Regions from separate parts of the Streptomyces sp. NPDC023157 genome, predicted to be linked through region 1. Evidence: riboswitches for the same ligand, from Rfam matches in the RefSeq annotation. Region 1 holds a riboswitch; the other holds the start of a gene.
What was found. A riboswitch is a leader RNA that binds a small molecule or an ion and turns the genes downstream of it on or off. The one in region 1 is predicted to bind ZMP and ZTP.
Positions count from the first base shown of each region.

Region 1 (3,392 bases):
TCGCGGCACTCCTCCCGCCGCCTTTGCCCGTCTCCCTCTCCGCCCCCGTCTCCGCGCCACGCAGCCGCGTGACTCTGACGTCGCCGCGTTCCCCGTTCTCGGAATGCGAGGACTGCGGGCGCCCCTTCCGGGGCGCACCGCCGTCCGGCGGCCGGTGCCTCGACTGCCGGCACACGGCCGCCGGTACCGAGGCCGCCTGACTAGAGCGGCAGGCCCGGGGCCGGGTACGCGGACATCAGGTCGGCGACCTCGGCTCGGATGGTCTTCAGGGCGGCCTCGTCCGCCTTGTCGGCCGCCGTGACGGCTCGGGCGATCCAGTCGGCGAGCTGCGGCATGTGCGTGACGTCCAGGCCTCGGGAGGTGAGGGAGGGGGTGCCGATGCGGATGCCGGAGGGGTCGAAGGGCTTTCGGGTGTCGTACGGGACGGTGTTGTAGTTCACGACGATGCCCGCCCGGTCCAGGGCCTTCGCCGCGATCTTGCCGGGGACCTCCTTCGGGGTGAGGTCCATCAGGATCAGGTGGTTGTCCGTGCCGCCCGAGACCAGGTCGAAGCCGCGGGCCAGCAGGGCCTCGGCGAGCGCCTTCGCGTTGGCGACGACGGCGTGCGCGTAGGTACGGAAGGAGGGCTGGGCCGCCTCCTTCAGGGCCACCGCGATCGCGGCCGTGGTCTGGTTGTGCGGGCCGCCCTGGAGGCCGGGGAAGACCGCCTTGTCGAGGGCCTTCGCGTGCTCCTCGCGGGACATCAGCATCGCGCCGCGCGGGCCGCGCAGGGTCTTGTGCGTGGTCGTGGAGATCACGTCGGCGTACGGCACCGGCGACGGGTGCGCGCCGCCCGCGATCAGGCCGGCGATGTGCGCGACGTCCGCGACGAGCACCGCGCCCGCCTCCCTCGCGATCTCCCCGAACGCCGCGAAGTCGATCGTGCGGGGCAGCGCCGTGCCGCCGCAGAAGATCACCTTCGGGCGTTCCTTGAGGGCGAGGTCGCGCACCTGGTCGAAGTCGATCAGGCCGTCCTCATGGCGTACGCCGTACTGGACGCCCCGGAACCACGTGCCCGTCGCGGAGACGCCCCACCCGTGGGTCAGGTGGCCGCCCATCGGCAGGGCCATGCCCATCACCGTGTCACCCGGCCGCGCGAACGCCAGGTACACGGCGAGGTTCGCCGGAGAGCCCGAGTACGGCTGCACATTGGCGTGCTCCACACCGAACAGGGCCTTGGCCCGGTCGACGGCCAGGGTCTCGACCCGGTCGATGTTCTGCTGGCCCTCGTAGTAGCGGCGGCCCGGGTAGCCCTCGCTGTACTTGTTCTGCAGCACCGTGCCCGAGGCTTCCAGGACGGCGGCGGAGACGTAGTTCTCGCTCGGGATGAGGCGGAGGGTCTCCGCCTGGAGGCGTTCCTCCGCGTCGACGAGGGCGGCCAGGTCGGGGTCGGCGGCCGTCAGCGCGGGGTGCCGGCCGGCGGCGGGCTGGGGGGAGGCGGTGGGAGTCACGGTGTCGCTCCGGGGGTCGGGTGGACGGTCCCCCGAGCGCCGCGGCTCGTTCGTGCGGCGCCACGCGGGACCCGGTCGGTTCCCGTGATGCCCAGGCGGGCGGCACCTCGTGTGGTCTGCCGCGCGCGGCTCCCCCGGGGTCGCTTCCCCGTACGCCAGTCGCCGCGCGTGTTTCCAGCCTAGCGGGCGCGCCGTCAGCTCAGGTTTCCCCGTCCGGCATGCGAGCGACGATAAGAAAAGGGGGCCACACCCGCCCCTGGCCGCAGGACGATCGGAGATCCCGTGTCGAGAACGCAAGACGAGATCACTGCAGCGGACGCGCACAGCGCCCACAACTACCACCCCCTGCCCGTGGTCGTCGCCTCCGCCGAAGGCGCCTGGATGACCGATGTCGAGGGGCGCCGCTACCTCGACATGCTCGCCGGGTACTCCGCCCTCAACTTCGGGCACGGCAACCCGCGGCTCCTGGACGCGGCGCGGGCGCAGCTGGACCGGCTGACGCTCACCTCGCGCGCCTTCCACCACGACCGGTTCGGCGCGTTCTGCACGCGGCTGGCCGCGCTGTGCGGCAAGGACGCGGTGCTGCCGATGAACACCGGCGCCGAGGCCGTCGAGACGGCGGTGAAGACGGCCCGGAAGTGGGGGTACGAGGTGAAGGGCGTGCCGGACGGGCACGCGAAGATCGTGGTCGCCGGGAACAACTTCCACGGCCGCACCACCACGATCGTCAGCTTCTCCACCGACCACGAGGCACGGGACCACTTCGGGCCCTACACGCCGGGGTTCGAGATCGTTCCGTACGGCGACCTTACCGCCCTGGAGGCGGCGGTCACGGAGAACACCGTGGCGGTGCTCCTGGAGCCGATCCAGGGCGAGGCCGGGGTGCTCGTCCCGCCGGCCGGCTACCTGCGCGCGGTGCGGGAGCTCACGGCCCGGCGGAACGTGCTGTTCATGGCCGACGAGATCCAGTCCGGGCTCGGGCGGACCGGGCGGACCTTCGCCTGCGAGCACGAGGGGGTCGTGCCGGACGTCTACATCCTGGGCAAGGCGCTCGGCGGCGGTGTCGTGCCGGTCTCGGCGGTCGTCGCCGACCGGGACGTGCTCGGGGTGTTCCGGCCGGGTGAGCACGGGTCGACCTTCGGCGGCAATCCGCTGGCCTGCGCGGTGGCCCTCGAAGTGATCGCGATGCTGGAGACCGGCGAGTACCAGCAGCGGGCCACCGAACTCGGTGACCACCTCCACGCGGAGCTCGGGCTGCTCGTGGGCGGCGGCGCCGTGGAGGCGGTGCGCGGGCGGGGGCTCTGGGCGGGGGTCGACATCGTGGCCTCGCGGGGTACGGGGCGGGAGATCTCCGAGCGGTTGATGGGGCGGGGGGTGCTGGTGAAGGACACCCATGGGTCGACCATCCGGATCGCTCCTCCGCTGGTGATCAGCAAGGAGGATCTGGACTGGGGGCTTCAGCAGTTGCGGGAGGTGTTGGCCGGGGGGTGAGCCCAGGGGGGCGGCTGGCCGGGGGTGCGCGGGTGGGGGTGCGCGGGTGGGGGTGCGCGGGCGGGACCTTGTTCGGGCGGGGCGCCTGGCCGGGCGCCTGACCGGTGGGTGAGCCGGGGTGCCCCGCCGGGGGCCGGGGCCTCCGGGTGGGGGTGGCCGGACTGCGACCTTCACTTCGCTTCGCTCGTTACGGGCGCCGCCACGTCCGGACACCCCCACCCTCCGGCCCCGGCCCCCTCCCGCCTCGTCGGCGATCGGGTCAAGTCGGGGCATTGACACGGTAGTTGGTCTAGGCCAATGATTCGGCCATGTCCAGACCACGTCTGCATCGTGCCCTGCGTGGTGCGCTCGCCGCGCTCGTTCCCCTCGCGCTCTTCGGCGGCCTGGGCGGCTCCGCCCAGGCCGCCCCGC
Region 1 covers NZ_JBVHIL010000004.1:242,711-246,102, forward strand. The annotation lists gene ACZ3ZE_RS16075 (helix-turn-helix domain-containing protein) at 1-200, shown strand, start outside; gene ACZ3ZE_RS16080 (serine hydroxymethyltransferase) at 201-1,490, opposite strand; ZMP/ZTP riboswitch at 1,573-1,663, opposite strand; gene rocD (ornithine--oxo-acid transaminase) at 1,773-2,981, shown strand; gene ACZ3ZE_RS16090 (polysaccharide deacetylase family protein) at 3,290-3,392, shown strand, end outside.

Region 2 (3,392 bases), on a different contig from region 1:
GGCGCCCTGACGGGGGCCGCACCGCCGCCGGGCCGCGTCACTGGAGCGGCGCGGTCAGCTTCCGGCCCGAGCCGGAGGGGGCGGCGAGGCTGCAGACGGCGGTGTCGTCGCCGAGCAGGTAGCTGGTGCGGTACGGGTACTGGACGAAGGTCGTCCAGCGGGTGCCGAGCGGCTGGTCCGCGGCCTTGCGGCGGAGCAGCCCCCGGCACAGGACAGCGGCCTCGTCCCGTACCGCGCCGTCGTCGGCGTACCGGCCCGTGAGCCGCAGCCGGGCGACGACCTCGGCGTCGTGCGGCGTGTCGCAGGTGCGACGGACGATCGTGCCGGGCGCGTCGCGGTCGATGTCGAAGCAGTCGCCGACACGCAGCCGGTCGTACGGGGTGCCCGAGGGCGCCTTCGAGTGGCTCGGGGTGGACCGCGGGGGCGCTGTCGTCCCGCCGGTCGCCGCGGGGGTGGAACCGGAGCCGGAGCCGGAGCGGGTGGGTGACGAGGAGGCGGTGCGGACCTGGCGCGGCTTCGCCGATCGGGTCGGCGCCACCGTCCGCGTCGGCAGGGGCGAGGGGCTCTCGCCCTGCGCGGAGGGATGCTGGCCGGGCGTGTCGTACGGCGTGTCGGCACGCCCTCCGGCGGGTCCCGCGTCCGGCGGCGGCGCCGTGTCGGCCGCGGCGCGCGCGGGGCCGACGGCGCGCGGCGCGCGGGCGTCGGTGCCGCCGCGCGCGGTGAAGGCGACGGAAAGGAGCAGGACCGCGGCGAGCGCCGCGACGAGCAGAGCACCGGCGCCCGGCCGCCGAGGGGCCCGGGCGCCGCGGGACGGGGATGCCGTCGGCGGGTGGAGCATAGGGAACAGGTTCACCCGGCATCGCCCATGTGGCGAGCGATATCCGTGACTTGGGCACCGCTCGTACAGAACCGTGACAATCCCGCTGCTGGGGCGAGACCCTGATCACGGCCCGAGGAGCGGGGCCCGGACTGCGCGAACCGGCGGTCCGGGGACGGCGGCGACGGACACCTCCGCGCAAACCGGGACAGGTGCTCGGCAGGCGCCCGGCAGGTGCCGAGCTGGCGCCGGGACAGGCGCCAGGCGGGCGTCGGCCAGGCATCGGCCGGGCACCGGGGCAAGCCCCTGGACCGTACGGATCAGAGCCCGAGCTGGCGCTCGGCTCCCTCGACGGTCTGGGCGAGCAGGACGGCGATGGTCATCGGGCCGACGCCGCCGGGCACGGGTGTGATGAGGGAGGCGCGCTCGGCGGCGCTGTCGAAGTCGACGTCGCCGACGTTGCCCGGGTTGTAGCCGGCGTCGATCACCACGGCGCCCGGCTTGATGTCCTCACCCTTGATGAACTGGGGCTTGCCGACGGCGGCGACGAGGATGTCGGCCTCGCGGATGGCGGCGGAGAGGTCCGTGGTGCGGGAGTGGCAGTAGGTGACGGTGGCGTCGCGGCCGAGGAGCAGCAGACCGGCCGGCTTGCCGAGGATGGCGCTGCGGCCGACGACCACGGCCCGCTTGCCGCTGAGCTCGACGTCGTACGCGTCGAGCAGGCGCATGATGCCGCCGGGCGTGCAGGAGACGAAGCCGGGCAGACCGAAGCCCATGGCGGCGAAGGAGGCCATGGTGACGCCGTCGACGTCCTTCTCCGGGGCGATGGCCTCGAAGGCGGCGCGCTCGTCGATGTGCGGGCCGACGGGGTGCTGGAGCAGGATGCCGTGGACCTCGGGGTCCTCGGAGAGCGCGGTGATCGCCGCGACGAGCTCTTCGGTGGTGGTGTCGGCGGGCAGCTCGACGTGCTTGGAGCGGATTCCGGCCTTCGCGCACCGGTTCTGCTTCATCTTGACGTACGTGACGGAGGCCGGGTCGGCGCCGACGAGGACGGTGGCCAGACAGGGGGTGACACCGGTGCGGCGGGTGATCTCGGCGGCGCGGGCGGCGGTCTCCTCGACCGTGCGGCGGGCGAGCGCTGTGCCGTCCATGAGGCGGGCGGTGCTGGTGGACATGGGCCACTCCTGGGCGTCGACGATGACCGGTGGATGCCCAGGCGCGCGACCGCGACACGGCCGCGCGGGTGAGCGCGTCCGCCGGGCCGCTCCCCGGTGGTGATCCACCTCAAGCGCCAGTCACGGCCCGGCACCACTGTACGTGACGGTCACCGTGACGGGTACCGGACAGGCGGCATATGCGAGGCCGCACGGACGCTTGTCGGCGCCTCGCGCGCGCACGACGATGACGTGGACGATGACGTCCACGAGGCGAACGGCCTCGCCGGGGAGGCCGAGTTGAGCGGTGCGGTGACGGGTGCGGCGGGGGCGGCGGGAACGCCGGGGGCGGGGGCTGCGGCGGATCCGGCGGGGCGGGCGGCGGACGGACTGGATTCGCGTGCCGGCGCCGGTTCCGCTGCCGGTGCCGGCGCTGGTGCCGGTGCCGGTGCCGTACGCCGGGCGCATGAGGCGTTCACGGCCGGGGGTGCGCTCGGTGTCCCGCCGGTGCGGCCGCTGGTCGCTGAGTCGTGGCGGCGCTCGGTGCGGGCGCGGGTGAGCCCGGACGGCGCGGCGCGGGTCGAGCTCGACGAGGAGGAGCTGGCGGGGCACCGGGAGGAGCATCCGCTGGCGGCGGCGATGCCGGTGATCCGGGAGCTGATGGGGGCGTACGCGCGGGACGGCGAGCATCTGATCGCGGTCTGTGACGCGGCGGGGCGGATGCTGTGGGTGGAGGGGCACCCGGGGACGCTCCGGAGCGCGCGCCGGATGAACTTCGTGCCGGGGGCGCGCTGGTCCGAGACGGCGGCGGGCACCAACGCACCGGGGACCGCGCTCGCCGTGGACCGGCCGGTTCAGGTGTGCGCGGCGGAGCACTTCCAGCGCCCGGCGCAGGCGTGGACGTGTGCGGCGGCTCCGGTGCACGACCCGCGCAGCGGGCGGCTGCTCGGCGCGGTGGACATCACGGGTGGGGAGGGTCTGGCGCATCCGCACAGCCTGGCGTTCGTGCAGGCGGTGGCGCGGGCGGCGGAGTCGCAGTTGGCGCTGCTGTCCCCTGCCCCGGCCGGGGCAAGGCCGCGGCTCTCGGCGCTGGGCAGGGACGAGGCGCTGTTGCGGGTGGCGGGGCGGCGGCTGCGACTGACCCGCAGGCACAGCGAGATCCTGACGGTGCTGGCGCACCGGCGGGAAGGTGTGGGCGGCGACGAACTGCTGACGTTGCTCTACGAGGACGAGTCGGTGACCCCGGTGACCTTGCGGGCGGAGATGTCCCGGCTGCGGGGGCTGCTCGGAGCGGAGCTGCTGGCGTCGCGCCCGTACCGGCTGACCGGGGAGGTCGACGCGGACTTCCTGGCGGTGGACCGGCGGCTCGCCTCGGGGGCGCTGGCGACGGCGCTCGGGGAGTACGCGGGGCCGCTGCTGCC
Region 2 covers NZ_JBVHIL010000006.1:33,257-36,648, reverse strand. The annotation lists gene ACZ3ZE_RS22120 (SWF or SNF family helicase) at 1-10, shown strand, start outside; gene ACZ3ZE_RS22115 (hypothetical protein) at 38-838, opposite strand; gene ACZ3ZE_RS22110 (bifunctional 5,10-methylenetetrahydrofolate dehydrogenase/5,10-methenyltetrahydrofolate cyclohydrolase) at 1,138-1,992, opposite strand; ZMP/ZTP riboswitch at 2,021-2,126, opposite strand; gene ACZ3ZE_RS22105 (GAF domain-containing protein) at 2,362-3,392, shown strand, end outside.
Region 2: another riboswitch for ZMP and ZTP. It lies ahead of ACZ3ZE_RS22110 (bifunctional 5,10-methylenetetrahydrofolate dehydrogenase/5,10-methenyltetrahydrofolate cyclohydrolase); the one in region 1 lies ahead of ACZ3ZE_RS16080 (serine hydroxymethyltransferase).